3 regions of the Bradyrhizobium sp. Ses1 genome follow, and region 1 is predicted to be linked to each of the others. Evidence: predicted binding sites of a transcription regulator. Region 1 holds the regulator's gene; each other region holds the start of a gene.
The links. Region 1 encodes HrcA, which represses chaperone genes, less so after heat shock. Its sites were predicted from a motif close to GTTAGCACTCNCNNNNNGNGAGTGCTAAC; they were not measured.

Region 1 (5,920 bases):
TGATAGAGCGACAGATGCTCGGCGGCTTCCGCGATCGCATGCTTCAGTTCGTCGGCCCACATCGCGGGAGTTTGATCGGGCCGGGCGTAGATCAGGTCGAAGGAATAGCGATCGAAAGATTGACGGGCGACGGCGACCGCATCGAGCGCTTCGCGCGCAGTGTGTAATCGCCCCAGCGCCTTCAGCGAGGCATCATCGAGCGCCTGCACGCCGAGCGATACGCGGTTGACGCCGGCGGCGCGATAGCCGCGAAACCGTGTGGCTTCGACGCTCGTCGGATTGGCTTCCAGTGTCACTTCGACATCGGGAGCGACGCGCCAATACTTGCCGATCGCATCCAGGATCGCGCCGACCGTCTGCGGCTGCATCAATGACGGCGTACCGCCGCCGAGGAAGATCGAGGACACTTCGCGGCCGGGGACGCGCGCCGCGGTGGTCTCGATCTCGCGCGCAAAGGCACGGGCAAAGCGCGCCTCATCGATCTGCGTATGCCTGACGTGGCTGTTGAAATCACAATACGGGCATTTCGACAGGCAGAACGGCCAGTGCACGTAGACGCCGAAGGCTGCCTGGTCCCGGTCAGTCAAGGCATATCTCCGCCAATTTGACGAAGGCACGGGCCCGGTGCGACAGGCCGAGTCCGAGCGGCGGCAGCCCGTGCTTCTCGACGCTCGTCATCTCGCCGAAGGTGCGGGTATGGCCATCCGGCAGGAACATGGGATCATAGCCGAAACCCGCGGTGCCGCGCGGCGGCCACACCAAAGTTCCATCGGCACGCGCTTCGACCTCTTCGAGGTGCCCATCCGGCCAGGCGACGCAGAGCGCGGAAACGAAATGAGCGCTCCGGCGGTCGGGCGCCGTGGCGCTACGTTCCTGCAAGAGGCGCTCGATCTGCGTCATCGCGGCGGTGAAATCCTTGTTTTCGCCGGCCCAGCGCGCCGAATAGATGCCGGGGGCGCCGTCCAGCGCGTCGACCACCAGCCCGGAATCATCGGCAAATGCCGGGAGATCGGCGGCCTTGGCTGCCGCAATCGCCTTGATCGCGGCATTGGCGCGAAAACTGTCGCCGGTCTCCTCAGGCTCGCCAAGACCGAGATCGCCTGCCGAGATCGCCTCCACGCCATGCGGCGCCAGCAATTCGCGCATCTCGGCAAGCTTGCCGGGATTGTGGGTCGCGATCACGAGCTTTCCAGTGATTCGGCGGTGCATGGCCTATTGACTACGCCACTGCCATTTTCTGCAAGTCGACCAGCCGCGCCACGCCCTTGCGCGCCAACGCCATCAGCGCCAGGAACTCGTCCTGCGAGAACGGCGTCTTTTCCGCGGTGCCCTGTACCTCGATGATGCGGCCGTCGCCGGTCATGACGAAGTTGGCGTCGGTCTCGGCTTCAGAATCCTCGGCATAGTCGAGGTCGAGCACCGGCGTGCCATTATAGATGCCGCAGGAGATGGCCGCGACGTTGTCGCGCAACACGTTGGTTTTCAGCATGTTGCGGGTCTTCATCCAGTTGATGCAGTCGGCAAGCGCGACCCAGGCGCCGGTGATCGAGGCGGTGCGCGTGCCGCCATCGGCCTGCAGCACGTCGCAATCGACCGTGATCTGGCGCTCGCCCAGCGCTTCCAGATCGATGGTGGCACGGAGCGAACGGCCGATCAGGCGCTGAATCTCGATGGTACGCCCGCCCTGCTTGCCGGCGGAGGCCTCGCGCCGGGTACGTTCCAGCGTGGCGCGGGGCAGCATGCCGTATTCGGCGGTGACCCAGCCGCGGCCCTGGCCCTTCAGCCATGGCGGCAGGCGGTCTTCCAGGGTCGCAGTGACCAGCACATGGGTGTCGCCGAATTTCACCATGCAGGAACCCTCGGCATATTTGACCACGCCGCGTTCCAATGAGACGGGGCGCAGTTCGTCGGGTGCACGGCGGCTTGGCCGCATGGGAATCCTCCGGGAATTCGAGCGATATGGCTGGCGGTGCTTGTAGGAGCGGGCAGCCGCAGCGGCAAGCTTTTTGGCCGGCTTCCGGGCGGGTAATGCACGCTTGTCACCGGGCGTGTGGATGGTCAAATTAGAGGCAGTTGTGAGGGAGTTATTGTGGCTCAACACGAACCGGTTGGTTTGATCGCGCCGCACGCCGGGCTTGCCCAGCTCAACGAGCGTTCGCGCGACATTTTTCGTCAAATCGTCGAAAGTTATCTGGCGACCGGCGAGCCGGTCGGCTCGCGTAACATCTCGCGTCTGATCGCGCTGCCGCTGTCGCCGGCCTCGGTGCGCAATGTGATGTCCGATCTCGAACAACTCGGACTGATCTACGCGCCGCATACCTCCGCCGGCCGACTGCCGACCGAATTGGGCCTGCGCTTTTTCGTCGATGCGCTGATGCAGGTCGGCCATCTCACGGAGGCGGAACGGCAATCGATCCAGAGCCAATTGGCTACTGTCGGCCGCGCGCAGTCGGTCGAGGCAGCGCTCGATGAGGCCTTGATCCGGCTATCCGGCCTCACCCGCGCCGCCGCCGTGGTGCTGACGCCCAAATCCAATGCGCGGCTGAAGCATATCGAGTTCGTGCGGCTGGAGCCGGAACGTGCGCTGGTGGTGCTGGTCGGCGAAGACGGGCAGGTCGAGAACCGGGTGCTGAGCTTGCCGCCGGGTGTTCCATCCTCGGCACTGATCGAGGCCACCAACTTCCTCAATGCACGCATCCTCGGCCGTACGCTCGCCGAAGCGCGGCTCGAACTCGAGACCGCGCTGGGACAAAGTCGCGCCGAGCTCGATCAATTGACGCAGAAGGTGATCTCTGCAGGGCTTGCGAGCTGGTCGGGCGGCGACAATGAAGACCGGCAGCTCATCGTGCGCGGGCACGCCAATCTCTTGGAGGATTTGCATGCGCTCGAGGATCTCGAGCGCATCAAGTCGCTGTTCGATGATCTCGAGACCAAGCGCGGCGTGATCGACCTTCTGGGGCGTGCGGAAAGCGCCGATGGCGTGCGGATCTTCATCGGGTCGGAGAACAAATTGTTCTCGCTGTCGGGGTCCTCGACCATCGTTGCGCCCTATAGCGACGGCGCCGGCCGTATCGTGGGCGTGCTCGGCGTGATCGGGCCAACCCGGCTGAATTATGCGCGGGTGATCCCGACCGTGGACTATGCCGCGCGCCTCGTCAGCAGGATCCTCGGCGGCTAGAGCATTTCCGGTTCTGATGGAATCAGAACCGGAACTCTAGATTCTTGTTTTGACGCGCTTTCTTCACGCGAAGCGGTGTCCACCCTCGGATCAGGTCCGAGGGCATGCTTCGCTCGAAAACGCTCTAACCCCGAAACGGGGCCGGTTGCGCTTGATTTTCATGGCCCAAAGCACGATATCCGGGCCAGCCAATCCTTAACTGTTGATCAGACGTGATTTTTCGAAAAGGCAAGCCATGACCGATCCGAACCGGCCAAACGACAACGCCGAGAACCCGGCGCAGACAGGCGAGCCCGTGGTCTCGAAGCCCTACGTCATGCCCGACGATCCCGAACAGGGATCGGCGGAAGCCTTGACCAAGGAGCTCAATGAAGCGCGCGATCGGACGTTGCGCACGCTGGCCGAGATGGAAAACCTGCGCAAGCGCACCAGCCGCGAGATCGCGGATGCGCGCGCTTATGGCATCACCGGCTTTGCCCGCGACATCCTCGACATCGCCGACAATCTGCAGCGTGCCCTCGACGCCGTCCCGGCGGAGGCCAAGGCGGCCGCCGACCCCGGGCTGAAGGCCCTGATCGAGGGTGTCGAATTGACCGAGCGTTCGCTGCACGCCACGCTGGAGAAGAACGGCGTCAAGAAGTTCGATCCCACCGGCGAGAAGTTCGATCCGAACTTTCAGCAGGCGATGTACGAGGTTCCCGACCCCTCCGTGCCCTCGGGCACAGTGGTGCAGGTGGTCCAGGCCGGCTATACGATCGGCGATCGCGTGCTGCGTCCGGCGCTGGTCGGTGTCTCCAAGGGCGGCGCAAAAACCGCGCCGGCTTCCGCCGCACAGCAGAACTGAATCTGCTCAACGCATCGGCTGACGGAATGCTGTTAATGCCGGCCTCGACAAAGGCCGGCAGAGATAGATGTTATCGCGGCTGAATTCCGTCGCGCACGCTGCGGAAGCGCGGGAATGCGGTCGACCATTGATCGCGCGGCGAGGAGCCGATGATGCGCAGCGAGGTCTGCGCACCGAACCGCAGCCATTGCACGATGGTCACCGGCGTATTGTCCTTGCCGCTCACCGCATCGATCCGTGTCTCATAGCCGGGCTGGCCATCGATGCGGATCGGCTCCGACATCGTGATCCGTCCGTCGCGCACGCCGGGAATCGTGGTCGCGATCTGCTGGGCAAAACGGCCGCGATCATCGGGAGAGGCGGCGGTCGAGCCGATGATGCCGATGATCATGAAGGGCGCCACCTCGAACCCGCTCTTCTCGTCGCCATCGGCGACGATCAGCGCGGCGCCGGGTGCCAGCGTGCGGATGTTCTTGAAGTTCGCCAGTTCGGTCATCTTGAACGGCATCAGCCCGAGCTGCTCGTCGACCGGAACCTGATCCCGGATCGCGGCGGTCGAAAACATCTGGCGGACGGCGTCATCGGTATAGATCCTGGCGGCATTCTCCGGGACCTGCATGGCGATGTAGCCGGAGAAGGTCGGGCCGGGCAGGATCATCGAATAGCGCCGCACGGTGCCGGCGCCATCCTTGGCATTCTCGACCGTGTAATAGGCAAGGCCGGCAGCGGTCTCGATGCTCTCCGGCTTGATCCCGCCGGTGCCGCCCGGGTTCGCCTTGAAGGCGTTGGCGACCTCGCCATAGGCCTCCGCCGGCAGGTCGGTGACCAGCACCTTGACGCCCTGGTCCTCGGTCTCGAAGCCGGTGAAGGTTTTCGCGCGATTGAGCCCCACCAGCGGCTTCATCCCGACCCGGGCGCCCGGCGGAAAGACCACGTCCGCGGCAAAGGCGGGAAATGCGGCGGCAACGAACAGGGTGACCGCGGCGAGGAGGCGAATGGGGTTCATGTCAAGGATCTACCGGGTTTGGCATTGAAGCCGTTCAATGGGCGGCCGGTGCGGGCCGCAAGCTGTCGGGCCTCGTTCAGTTGGCCCGCTTTTAGCGGTTTTGATGGCCCGACGACAGGGGCGGGCGGCTCCATGCAGCCTGATGGCACAGGGTGCAATGTCGCAGCTTTCTTGCGCATTCGTTAATGTGGGCCCCAAGACCAAGCCTGGGACCAAAACAGAACCAGACAGGTCCCGGGCCGGACTGACACAATCTTTCAAACGTCAGTCTTTTCAGACCTCAAGGTTGCGTCCAGTCCTTGCAGGCCTTACCCCCCCTCCTATATGAGGCTCATCGTCGCAATATCGCGAGCATTTGAACGTGTGGGGGTTCGGTTCGGTGCGCCGTCAGGGCCCAGCCAACCTGCCTTAGAAAGAAGGAAATCAGAATCATGGGAAAGGTCATAGGGATCGACCTCGGCACCACGAATTCGTGCGTTGCCGTAATGGATGGCAAGAACGCGAAGGTCATCGAGAATTCCGAGGGCATGCGGACGACGCCGTCGATCGTCGCCCTCACCGATGATGGCGAGCGCCTCGTCGGTCAGCCGGCCAAGCGCCAGGCGGTGACCAATCCTGAACGGACATTCTTTGCGGTGAAGCGCCTCATCGGCCGCCGCTACGACGACCCGATGGTCGAGAAGGACAAGAAGCTTGTCCCCTACAAGATCGTCAAGGCATCGAACGGCGACGCCTGGGTCGAGGCCGACGGCAAGACCTATTCGCCCTCCCAGGTCTCCGCCTTCATCCTGCAGAAGATGAAGGAGACCGCGGAAGCGCATCTCGGCCAGAAGGTCGATCAGGCCGTCATCACGGTTCCCGCCTACTTCAACGACGCGCAACGCCAGGCCAC
Region 2 (5,920 bases), on a different contig from region 1:
CTTTGAGCGCCGCATGTCGCGGCGAGGAGAATCCAGATGAGGAAGATGCTTTTGCTTTCCGCGGCTATCGCTCTGATGTCGAGCGGTGCGCTCGCGCAGAGCACCGTGACGACTACGACCGGGGCCGGACGTGCAACGGTTCAGATCGAGCCAGAGTACCGCACCAGAATCAAGACCTACGTCACCGAGCACAAGGTTCGTCCCGTGACGACAAAGGAAAAGATCGTCGTCGGCGGAACGGTGCCGAGTGATGTCGAGCTCGCGGCGGTGCCGTCCGATTGGGGACCATCGCTCACGAAGTATCGCTATGTGTATTCCGGGGACCGCGTGATGCTGGTGGATCCCGGCACGCGCACCGTCGTTCAGGAAATTGACTGATGCAGGATAGAGGCTGCCGTTATGGCGGCCTCTGTCTCTTCCAATGGAGGGAAATTTGGAATCTCATCGCGAGGCCAGGATCGTGGGCGTGAGCCTGGCCATGGTCTACGTCGCCTGCCTGGTATTCGCCGCCATCAGCCTGGCCTGACGGGAAGTACTCGGCGGCTATTCGGTTCTGATGCAATCAGAACCGAATATGCTCTAATCCGGATACGAAAAGGCCGCCCAAAGGCGGCCTTTTGATTTGATTGTTAGAGGGGCTCAGAAGCCCATGCCGCCCATACCGCCGCCTCCGGGCGGCATCGCAGGCGCCGGCTCCTTCGGCAGTTCGGCGACCATGGCTTCCGTCGTCACCAGGAGGCCGGCGACCGAGGAGGCGTCCTGCAGCGCGGTGCGCACAACCTTGGCGGGGTCGATGATGCCTTCTTCGACCATGTCGACATATTCCTCGGTCTGGGCGTCGAAGCCGAAGGTCTCCGACTTGTTCTCGAGGATTTTGCCGACCACGATCGAGCCTTCGACGCCGGCGTTTTCCGAGATCTGGCGCACAGGGGCTTCGAGGGCCTTCAGCACGATGTTGATGCCGGCCTGGACGTCGGAATTGTCGTTGGAGAGACGGCCGACCGCCTTCTTGGCGCGCAGCAGCGCCACGCCGCCGCCGGGCACGATGCCTTCCTGCACCGCGGCGCGGGTTGCGTTCAGCGCGTCCTCGACACGGTCCTTCTTCTCCTTGACCTCGACCTCAGTTGCGCCGCCGACGCGGATCACCGCGACGCCGCCGGCCAGCTTGGCCAGCCGCTCCTGCAGCTTCTCGCGGTCGTAGTCGGAGGTGGTCTCCTCGATCTGCGCCTTGATCTGGCCGACGCGTGCCTCGATGTCGGCCTTCTTGCCGGCGCCGTTGACGATCGTGGTGTTCTCCTTGTCGATCACGACCTTGCGGGCGCGGCCGAGCATCTTGATCGTGACGTTCTCGAGCTTGATGCCGAGCTCTTCGGAGATCAACTGGCCGCCGGTCAGGACCGCGATGTCCTCCAGCATCGCCTTCCGGCGGTCGCCGAAGCCCGGCGCCTTGACGGCGGCGACCTTCAACCCGCCGCGCAGGCGGTTGACCACCAGTGTCGCCAGCGCCTCGCCCTCGACGTCCTCGGCGATGATCAAGAGCGGACGGCCGGACTGCACGACAGCTTCCAGCACCGGCAGCATCGCCTGCAGACCGGAGAGCTTCTTCTCGTGCAGGAGGATGTAGGCGTCCTCGAGCTCGGCGGTCATCTTCTCGGCATTGGTGATGAAATAGGGCGAGAGATAGCCGCGGTCGAACTTCATGCCTTCGACGATGTCGACCTCGGTCTCCAGCGACTTGTTCTCCTCGACCGTGATCACGCCCTCATTGCCGACCTTCTGCATGGCCTGGGCGATCATCTTGCCGATCGCGGTGTCGCCATTGGCCGAGATGGTGCCGACCTGGGCGACCTCGGAAGAGGCGGCCACTGGCTTGGCGCGCTTCTCGAGGTCCTTGACCACGGCGGCGACGGCAAGGTCGATGCCGCGCTTCAGGTCCATCGGGTTCATGCCCGCAGCAACCGCCTTGCCGCCCTCTCGCACGATCGCCTGCGCCAGCACGGTCGCGGTGGTGGTGCCGTCACCCGCGGTGTCGTTGGTCTTGGAGGCGACTTCGCGCAGCATCTGCGCGCCCATGTTCTCGAACTTGTCCTCGAGCTCGATCTCCTTGGCGACGGTGACGCCGTCCTTGGTGATGCGAGGGGCACCGAAGCTCTTTTCGATGACGACGTTGCGGCCCTTCGGGCCGAGCGTGACCTTTACCGCATTGGCAAGGACATCGACGCCGCGCAGCATTCGCTCGCGGGCTTCTCCGGCAAATTTAACGTCTTTGGCAGCCATATCTTGCTCCTGGAATGATTGAGGGCACTGGGCCGCACACCCTTGTCGTCATTGCCGGGCTTGACCCGGCAAATCCATCGCTCTTGAAGATCGATGGATGCCCGGGTCAGGCCCGGGCATGACATGTGTGGATGTTGCGGCCGCTCCGCTAAGTTGCGTTAGACCAGCACGCCCATGATGTCGGACTCCTTCATGATCAGGAGTTCCTCGCCGTCGAGCTTGACCTCGGTGCCTGACCATTTGCCGAACAGCACGCGATCGCCGACCTTGACGTCGATCGGGATCAGCTTGCCGGTCTCGTCGCGGCCGCCTGGCCCGACGGCGGTGACTTCGCCCTGAGAGGGCTTTTCCTTGGCGGTGTCGGGGATGATGATGCCGCCCTTGGACTTCTCTTCGGCTTCGATGCGCTTGACCACGACGCGGTCATGCAGCGGGCGGAATTTGGATTTAGCCATGACGTTTCCTCTTGGAGGCTCGGTTTCAGGTCTCGTTCATCGAGGCCGGGGTTGAATGCCGGCCGGTCGATGGCTCGCGGGCAGGATATCCAGCGCATTAGCAATCGTCGCGCCAGAGTGCTAATTGTGGGGCGGGGAATATGGCTTGGCGCCTTTCCTGTCAAGCAAAGTGGTTAAGGCCTTGGTGAGGCCAATATAGGATGCTGCAACCAAATCAAATCAGAGCCCAGGTTGGAGTTCTCACGTCATCGTTTCGACGTCATTGCTCTGCCTTACGTTTTAAGCTTGGCTGCAGGACGGGTGCGGCCCAAAGGTGCGACCCAAGGATATTTCGGGGGAATACGGATGATCGGATCAGGTGACGCGCGCGCGGTTGCGAAATTTGCGACCGTCTCGGCGCTGACGCTTCTGTTGGGCGCGTGCAGCAGCGTCAACCTGCCGTCGCTGTCATCCAACCCGGGGCCTGGGCCCGAGGAGGCCGCGCCGGAAATGCCCGCCACCATTCGTTCCGACGAGATCGTCGGCCGCTGGGGCTTGGCCTCCTACCAAAATCCGGCGGACCGCGCCCGCACCGAGAAGATGGCGCGCGACCAGTGCAAGCAGCCTTACGTGATCGGCGCCGGCCAGTCCGGCGGCGTGATCATGCATCTCGCAGACCAGGCCACCCCCCAGGAGCTGCGTCTGAAGGGCTCTCCGAGCGGCAAGAACTATATCGGCCCGCCCGGGCCGTCCGGCGGCGAGCAGGACCGCGAGATCGTCTCCTTCGACGGCCGCGTCATGGTCACCCGCTTCGTCGACAAGGACGCCGCCGTCCGCTACGGCAACATGGTCTACGTCCGCTGCGCGCCACGGGCGTGAAGTGCCAATTGCTGTGCCCTCTCCCCTTACAAGGAGGGCTATATGCGGCGGTGCCGGTTGATGTGCCCTCGCCGCTTGGGAGAGGGCAGCTCCGCTGCCAGAACTGGACTCATTTGGGTGAGGGGTTCTCTCCGCGAACGCTATCGCTCGCGGAGACAACCCCTCATCCGGCGCTTCGCGCCACCTTCTCCCACAAGGGAGAAGGGAAGAGGGGGCGCCGCCGCGCATAAAAAAACGCCGGCGTCGCGCCGGCGTTTTGCGTTGTTCCCTGCGACCTGCCTGCTCAGTCGAACATCGCGTCGATATCGTCCTGCGAGGCGTGGCCCACGTCGCCGTCGAGCTTCGGGCCGTTGAGCAGGCGGGCGTCGCCCTCGCGGGTGTCGACGATCGGCGGCGCGTGCGCCTTGATGGCGTCGACACCGCCCCAGATATCCATCATCGCATTGATGTGCTGCTCGATGAACTTCATCGTGTTCATCACCTTGTTGATGCGCTGGCCGGTGAGGTCCTGGAAATTGCAGGCCTCGAAGATTGTCACCACACGTTCCTGGATATCCTCGGCAAGCAGCTTCTGCTGTTCGGGCGAGGCGACCTTGGTCAGCGCGGTGGCGGCCTGGTCGATCGCCTCAGTCGCCTCGAGGATCTGCTGGGTCGCCTCCTCGGTGCCGCCGACGACGGCCCCGAGCTCGCCGTTCACCTTGGCCATCTCCGGGCCATCGAAGCCCCTGCCGTGCAGCGCCGCGATCTCGCGCTTGGTGCGGTTGATGGCATCGTGGATCAGGTCGAGCTCGACCTTCAGCTTCTCGCATTGCTCGATCTGTGCCCGATAGGTGTCGAGCAGCGCATGCGCTTCGGCGACCTCGCGCGCCACCGCCGCCTCGGTGGCTTCGGCTGCGACCGGACGCTGGGCGTGGACGCCGAGCGCCATCTGCGCGCGGATGGATCGAAGCTCCGCCATGATCTCCCGATGCATTGGACCGATTTCACCGCCTTCCACCGTAACCGGTGCCGGCATCGGCATGTCGCCCATAATGGCTTGTTCAACACGAAAACGCTTGCGACTAACTGACATGAGACTGTTCCCGCCCCCTTCACTCCCAGTGTTCTACGCAGAAGCGATTTAATAGGGAGTTCACACGGGAATGTTTTGCAACGGCGTTTCGCGTCGCGCCGCATACCGGGGATTAACCATGACGCCTACGAATTTAAGCAAAATAAACGCTAATTTTGAAATCCGCCGCCGATTGCCGACGTGGTGAATCCAAACGCTGGTTACGTTTACCAAACCGATGCGGTTTTGATTTTGATTGGTCGCATGCCACGGCGCCTCACGCCGAGTGCTGCTGACGATTGACGAAACAGTACAGAGTACGTCGATGAAGAAAACATTCTTTGCGCTTGTTGCCGGCGCGTCCTTCCTGCCTGCCGCTCCGCACCAGGCGTTTGCGATCGATGGCGCGCCGCTCGCCGGGCCGACCGTGATCTATTCCTACCAGGCGCCGCCTCAGCCGGTGCGCAGGGCCTCCAGCCTCGGCGGCGGCTTTATCGAATTCCTGTTCGGCGACGGTCCCGACCAGGGCTACCCGCAATCCTACGAGCAGCAGCCGATCTATCAGCAGCAGCCGGGTTATTATGGTGGCCGGCGCACGATGCTGCCGCCGATGGATCCGCAGCAGCCGATGATGCGCGAGGAGCAGGCGGCCGATCCCGCGCAGCGGCCGTTCGATCCGAGATATGAGAAGCAGCTTGTCGACTATGACGGCAAGGAAGCTCCGGGCACGATCGTCGTCGATACCCCGAACAAGTTCCTTTATCTCGTGCAGGCTGACGGCAAGGCACTGCGCTACGGCATCGGCGTCGGCCGCCCCGGCTTCACCTGGTCGGGCGTTAAGACGATCTCCGCCAAGCGCGAATGGCCGGACTGGACGCCGCCGCCGGAAATGCTGGCGCGCCGTCCCGATCTGCCGCGGCATATGGTGGGCGGACCGGAAAATCCGCTCGGCGCGCGTGCGATGTATCTCGGCTCCTCGCTCTATCGCATCCACGGCTCGAACGAGCCCTGGACCATCGGCACCAACGTGTCCTCCGGCTGCATCCGCATGCGCAACGAGGACGTCATCGACCTCTATGGTCGCGTCAACGTCGGCACCAGGGTGATCGTGATCTAGCGATGCTGTCGTCCCGGGCAAGCGAAGCGCAGACCCGGGACCCATAATCACAGGCGTTTGTGGTGTGCCCCGCTGCAACAGCTTGCTCGCGTCACAATAGCTTCCTGTGGTTGGGGGACGACGAAAGAGAAACGGCCGCTCACTCGAGCGGCCGTTCTGCTT
Region 3 (5,920 bases), on a different contig from region 1:
TTGCACTTGCAGATCGTGCTGCCATAATCGTTCGGGAGATCCGTGAATGTTACAACTGCAATCGGCGTTCGGCGTGGTGGCGCTGCTTTTGATCGCCTGGGCTTTCAGCGAGAAGCGCGGCGCGGTGTCGATCCGGCAGGCGATCGTCGGCCTCATCGTGACGCTGGTCACTGCGCTGGCGCTGATCAAGGTGCCGCTGGTGGCATCGGCTTTCGGCGCCATCAACGAGGCCGTCGGCGTCATCGCCGCCGCCTCGCGTGCCGGCACCTCCTTCGTGTTCGGCTATGTCGGCGGCGCGCCGCTGCCGTTCGACCTCAAGGCGCCGGGCGCTGATTTCATCCTCGCCTTCCAGGCGCTGCCGATCGTGCTGGTCATGAGCGTGCTGACCACCCTGCTGTTCTACTGGCGCGTGCTGCCGCCGATCGTGCGCGGCATGGCCTGGCTGCTCGAACGGACGCTCGGCGTCGGCGGCGCGGTCGGGCTCTCCACCGCCGCCAACATCTTCCTCGGCATGGTGGAAGCGCCGCTGTTCATCCGGCCCTATCTGACGCAGCTCACCCGCGCCGAACTGTTCCTGGTGATGACGGGCGGCATGGCCGGAATCGCCGGCACCGTGCTGGTGCTCTACGCCACCCTGCTGGCGCCGCTGATCCCCGATGCGGCGGCGCATTTCGTCATTGCCTCGGTGCTAGGGGCGCCGGCGGCGATCCTGGTGAGCCTGATCATGGTGCCGGAGACATCAGGCGGGCGCACCGGCGGCGCGCTCGACGATCGCAGCGATCCCGAGGTGCACGCGTCCTCGACGATGGATGCCATCGTCAAGGGCACCGCGGCCGGGCTTGAACTGTTGCTCAACATCGTCGCGATGCTACTCGTGCTGGTGGCGCTGGTCTATCTCGTCAACGCGATGCTCGGGATCCTGCCGGACATCGGCGGCGCCAAGATTTCTCTGCAGCGTCTGCTCGGCTATATCATGGCCCCGGTGTGCTGGCTGATGGGCCTGCCGTGGTCGCAAGCCATCACTGCGGGCAGCCTGATGGGGACCAAGACCGTGCTGAACGAATTGATCGCCTATGTCGATCTGTCGAAGCTTCCCACCGACGCGCTGGATGCGCGCTCGCGCCTGATCATGCTCTATGCGATGTGCGGCTTCGCCAATTTCGCCAGCCTCGGCATCATGATCGGCGGCCTCAACACGATGGCGCCGACGCGGCGCGAGGAGATCAATTCGCTCGGGCTGAAGTCGATCGTATCGGGCACGCTGACAACCTGCCTGATGGGCGCGATCGTGGGGCTGTTGACGTAGCCGCTCCGTCATTCCGGGGCGATGCGAAGCATCGAACCCGGAATCCATCGGGCCGCGGGCACAAGCGGAGGAATGAATTCCGGGTTCGCGCTACGCGCGCCCCGGAATGACGGCGGTGGTTATGTCGTCAACTCTACCGTCTTGAACTCGGCGGGCAGGATGATCTCGAGCAGTTCGACGTCGTCAGAATAATCGAGGATCATGTGCTTGATCTTCGGCGGCTGGGTCCAGGCGCTGCCCTGCTGCATCAACGTCTCGCCCTGCCCTTCCATGTAGGTCTTCACCCAGCCCTTGAGCACATAGACCATCTGGAACTGGACGTCGTGATAATGCAGTTTCGAGACCTCTTCCGGATTGCACGGCCCGACCAGCCGGATCACATGCGCCTGCGCAAGCCCGTGCGTGGCGTCGGCAAAGCCGAGATCGCGATATTGCGCATAAGCGCGCAGCCCGTCGGCCTTGAAGTCTTCTTCGCGATAATGGCTCACCGCAATGCGTTGCTTCGGCTGCGCCTTATGTGCCGCCTTGGATACGCGGCCCTTGGACTTGATCGCCTTGCGGGCAGTGGATTTGGCGGCGGTCTTGTGGCCCGTCCATTTCTTCCGGACCGCCGTCTTGGCCGCGGGTCTTGATGTCACCTTCTTAGCCATGGCCTGCCTCCCTGTTGCAGGCGTCCGCCACGCGGACGCGTCCAGGGAACGTTACCACCGTTCCGCCCGGCAGTCGTCTCGTCTCAGTGCAAGCGGAAGACGCCGTCGACGGCGCGCAGCTCCGCCGGCTTGATCAGCTTGGAATGCGCAACGGTCACCGAGTGCAGCGGTCCCTCGAGCTGCTCCTGCCAGAAGGCGAGGAAATCCTGCAGCGCAGGGAATTTCGGGAAGAGGTCGTAATTCTGCCAGACGTAGGTCTGCAGCAGTGAAGGATGGTCCGGCATTCGGTAGAGGATCTGTGCCGTCGTCAGCCCATAACCCAGCATCTGCTTCCGGAAATCGTCGGAAGCAACCCCACCAACCCGCGAGACCATATGCCAACCTCCGTTTTTTCGAAGGAGCGCATTCACGGGATGGCCTGCTAGCCGAGCCACCCCCGCGGAGATGCGCTCACATGAGGGAATTGTGACGCATAGGGCCAACTCATCACAAGCCCAAATGTTTAGGTGGCTGTTGAAAAATCGTGCATTAGCAGCAACTTAGCGCATCTGCTAATGCAGGTCTCGCCGTCGCTCGCTGCCCAGGTTAATGATGATAAACGATACTGGCAGGCGGCGATTTCGAGTGCCAATTTTTCTGCTACAAACCCTTGCTCCCACACAAAGTCTGGCCTATCTCCATCGCGGCTGGTTTGGCACTCGCCAAGACAGACTGCTAACGCTCCAGAATTCTACAGCATCCAGAATAGCTTAGGAGGACTGCATGAGTTTCCGTCCGCTTCACGACCGCGTCGTGGTCAAGCGCATCGACGCCGAAGAGAAGACCGCTGGCGGCATCATCATTCCAGACACTGCCAAGGAAAAGCCCTCCCAGGGCGAAGTCGTCGCCGTCGGCCCGGGTGGCCGCGACGAGGCCGGCAAGCTGATCCCGATCGACCTCAAGGTTGGCGATCGCGTCCTGTTCGGCAAGTGGTCTGGCACCGAGGTCAAGATCGACGGCCAGGAGCTGTTGATCATGAAGGAAAGCGACATCATGGGCGTCCTCGACGTCCCCGCTTCCAAGAAGAAGGCGGCCTAAGGCCCTCCCTCCCAGGATAAATCCCTCAAGGAAAAAACTCACATGGCAGCTAAAGAAGTCAAATTCTCCGTCGAAGCGCGCGACAAGATGCTGCGCGGCGTCGACATCCTCGCCAACGCGGTGAAGGTCACCCTCGGTCCGAAGGGCCGCAACGTGGTGCTCGACAAGTCGTTCGGCGCTCCCCGCATCACCAAGGACGGCGTCACCGTCGCCAAGGAGATCGAGCTCGACGACAAGTTCGAGAACATGGGCGCCCAGATGGTGCGCGAAGTCGCCTCCAAGTCCGCTGACGCGGCCGGCGACGGCACCACCACCGCCACCGTGCTGGCCCAGGCGATCGTGAAGGAAGGCGCCAAGTCGGTCGCCGCCGGCATGAACCCGATGGACCTGAAGCGCGGCATCGACCTCGCGGTCGAGGCTGTGGTTGCGGACCTGCAGAAGAACTCCAAGAAGGTCACCTCCAACGACGAGATCGCCCAGGTCGGCACCATCTCCGCCAACGGCGACGCCGAGATCGGCAAGTTCCTCTCCGACGCCATGAAGAAGGTCGGCAATGAGGGCGTGATCACGGTCGAGGAAGCCAAGTCGCTGGAGACCGAGCTCGACGTCGTCGAGGGCATGCAGTTCGACCGTGGCTACATCTCGCCCTATTTCGTCACCAACGCCGACAAGATGCGCGTTGAGATGGACGACGCCTACATCCTCATCAACGAGAAGAAGCTCTCCTCGCTGAACGAGCTGCTGCCGCTGCTCGAGGCCGTGGTGCAGACCGGCAAGCCGCTCGTCATCGTCGCTGAAGACGTCGAAGGCGAAGCCCTCGCCACCCTGGTCGTCAACCGCCTCCGTGGCGGCCTGAAGGTCGCAGCCGTCAAGGCTCCGGGCTTCGGCGATCGCCGCAAGGCCATGCTGCAGGACATCGCGATCCTGACCGGCGGCCAGGCGATCTCGGAAGATCTCGGCATCAAGCTCGAGAACGTCACGCTGCAGATGCTCGGTCGCGCCAAGAAGGTGATGATCGACAAGGAGAACACCACGATCGTCAACGGCGCCGGCAAGAAGGCCGACATCGAGGCGCGCGTGGCGCAGATCAAGGCGCAGATCGAGGAGACCACCTCGGACTACGACCGTGAGAAGCTGCAGGAGCGTCTGGCCAAGCTTGCGGGCGGCGTCGCGGTGATCCGCGTCGGCGGCGCGACCGAGATCGAGGTGAAGGAGCGCAAGGATCGCGTTGATGACGCGATGCACGCGACCCGCGCGGCTGTGGAAGAAGGCATCGTTCCGGGCGGCGGCGTCGCCCTGCTCCGTGCTTCCGAGCAGCTCAAGGGCATCCGCACCAAGAACGACGACCAGAAGACCGGCGTCGAGATCGTGCGCAAGGCGCTGTCGGCTCCGGCCCGCCAGATCGCGATCAACGCTGGTGAAGACGGTTCGGTCATCGTCGGCAAGATCCTCGAGAACAAGACCTACGCTTACGGCTTCGACTCGCAGACCGGCGAATATGCCGACCTCGTCAAGAAGGGCATCATCGACCCGACCAAGGTCGTGCGCGCCGCGATCCAGAACGCAGCCTCCGTGGCGGCACTCTTGATCACCACCGAGGCGATGGTCGCCGAGCTGCCCAAGAAGGGCGGCGCCGGCCCCGCAATGCCTCCGGGCGGCGGCATGGGCGGCATGGACTTCTGAGCAGTCCTCGCTTCAGAGCGATCCACGAAACGCAAAACCCCGGCAGCAATGCCGGGGTTTTTGTTTCAGTCGTCTTGATTTTGCGCACGGGCCGGCAATACGCTCAGCCGTCATTCCGGGGCGCGCGAAGCGCGAGCCCGGAATCCATTTCACGGCTCGCTCATGGCCTATTACGTCTACCTGCTCGCCAGCAAGAAATACGGCACGCTGTACCTGGGCGTGACCAACGACATCATTCGCCGCATCTATGAGCACAAGACCAAGACCGTCCCCGGCTTTACGAAGCGATACACGGTGGACAGACTGGTCTGGTTCGAAATCTACGACGACCCGACGACAGCCATCGCGCGGGAGAAAGAACTGAAGAAGTGGCGAAGGGACTGGAAGATTCGGCTCATCGAGGAGAAGAATCCCGATTGGATCGATCTTTATCCGGAGATTACGGCCTGAGCTCGCGGATGAATGGATTCCGGGCTCGCGCTTCGCGCGCCCCGAAATGACGAAAGATAGACCCTCTCCGCCCGTCATTCCGGGACGACGCGCAGCGCGGAGCCCGGAATCCATTTCACCGCTTGCGCAGAGCTCTCCACTCACGCGGATTGCGAATACCGAGCGTTCTGGCAGCGCAACTCACTTCGGCGGCTGCAGCTCGACGTCGTAGCGCGCGTAGATTCGCGCGAGCGTGCCGTCGGCCAGCAAGGCCTCCAGCGCAGCGTCGATGCCTTGTCGCAGCTTCTCGTCCGGACTGAGTATCCCGACGGCGACATTCCAGTTCAGGTCCGGCTCGTCCTCGAAGGCCGGGATGCGGCGGACGCGTGCGTCGGGATGGGTGTGGTTGAACCAGCCGATGGTGGCGGGCGTGACCGCCGCGGCATCGATCTCGCCTTTGGCGAGAGCTTCCATGATGTCATCCTCGAACGCAAACGGCGACGCCTTGACCCCTCGCTTGCCGAGCATCATGGACACGATCGAGCCGACCTGCACGCCGACCCGCTGCTCCGATCCCAACTCCGCCAGTGACGCCGCGGTAGAGTTCGGTCCCACCGCCAGCACGACGCCGCTGCGGTGATAGGGCCGCGACATGCGTAAGCCCACCTCTGCCAGCACCGCGCGGTCGGCGATCGCATCGAGGATGACGTCGCAATCGGCGCGGCGATACTGAAAGCTGTTGATGACCCAGTGCTGCTCCAGCGAAACCTCGAGC

Region 2: a site for HrcA is predicted at 2,829-2,857, ahead of AC5ZG5_RS37745 (co-chaperone GroES). Genes of this name have one in related genera too.
Region 3: a site for HrcA is predicted at 2,647-2,675, ahead of groES (co-chaperone GroES). Genes of this name have one in related genera too.

What each region holds. Positions count from the first base shown of each region.
Region 1 is NZ_JCAMOQ010000024.1:102,646-108,565, reverse strand. Features, by position in the region: gene hemW (radical SAM family heme chaperone HemW) at 1-587, opposite strand, end outside; gene rdgB (RdgB/HAM1 family non-canonical purine NTP pyrophosphatase) at 580-1,209, opposite strand; gene rph (ribonuclease PH) at 1,220-1,933, opposite strand; gene hrcA (heat-inducible transcriptional repressor HrcA) at 2,090-3,178, shown strand; gene grpE (nucleotide exchange factor GrpE) at 3,414-4,022, shown strand; gene AC5ZG5_RS25590 (hypothetical protein) at 4,093-5,028, opposite strand; gene dnaK (molecular chaperone DnaK) at 5,460-5,920, shown strand, end outside.
Region 2 is NZ_JCAMOQ010000054.1:775-6,694, forward strand. Features, by position in the region: gene AC5ZG5_RS37730 (hypothetical protein) at 1-6, shown strand, start outside; gene AC5ZG5_RS37735 (DUF1236 domain-containing protein) at 37-378, shown strand; gene groL (chaperonin GroEL) at 640-2,277, opposite strand; gene AC5ZG5_RS37745 (co-chaperone GroES) at 2,436-2,732, opposite strand; gene AC5ZG5_RS37750 (hypothetical protein) at 3,078-3,590, shown strand; gene AC5ZG5_RS37755 (protein phosphatase CheZ) at 3,874-4,662, opposite strand; gene AC5ZG5_RS37760 (L,D-transpeptidase) at 4,967-5,758, shown strand.
Region 3 is NZ_JCAMOQ010000023.1:17,815-23,734, forward strand. Features, by position in the region: gene AC5ZG5_RS24545 (NupC/NupG family nucleoside CNT transporter) at 47-1,306, shown strand; gene AC5ZG5_RS24550 (cupin domain-containing protein) at 1,426-1,956, opposite strand; gene AC5ZG5_RS24555 (usg protein) at 2,040-2,330, opposite strand; gene groES (co-chaperone GroES) at 2,719-3,033, shown strand; gene groL (chaperonin GroEL) at 3,076-4,716, shown strand; gene AC5ZG5_RS24570 (GIY-YIG nuclease family protein) at 4,879-5,166, shown strand; gene AC5ZG5_RS24575 (substrate-binding periplasmic protein) at 5,347-5,920, opposite strand, start outside.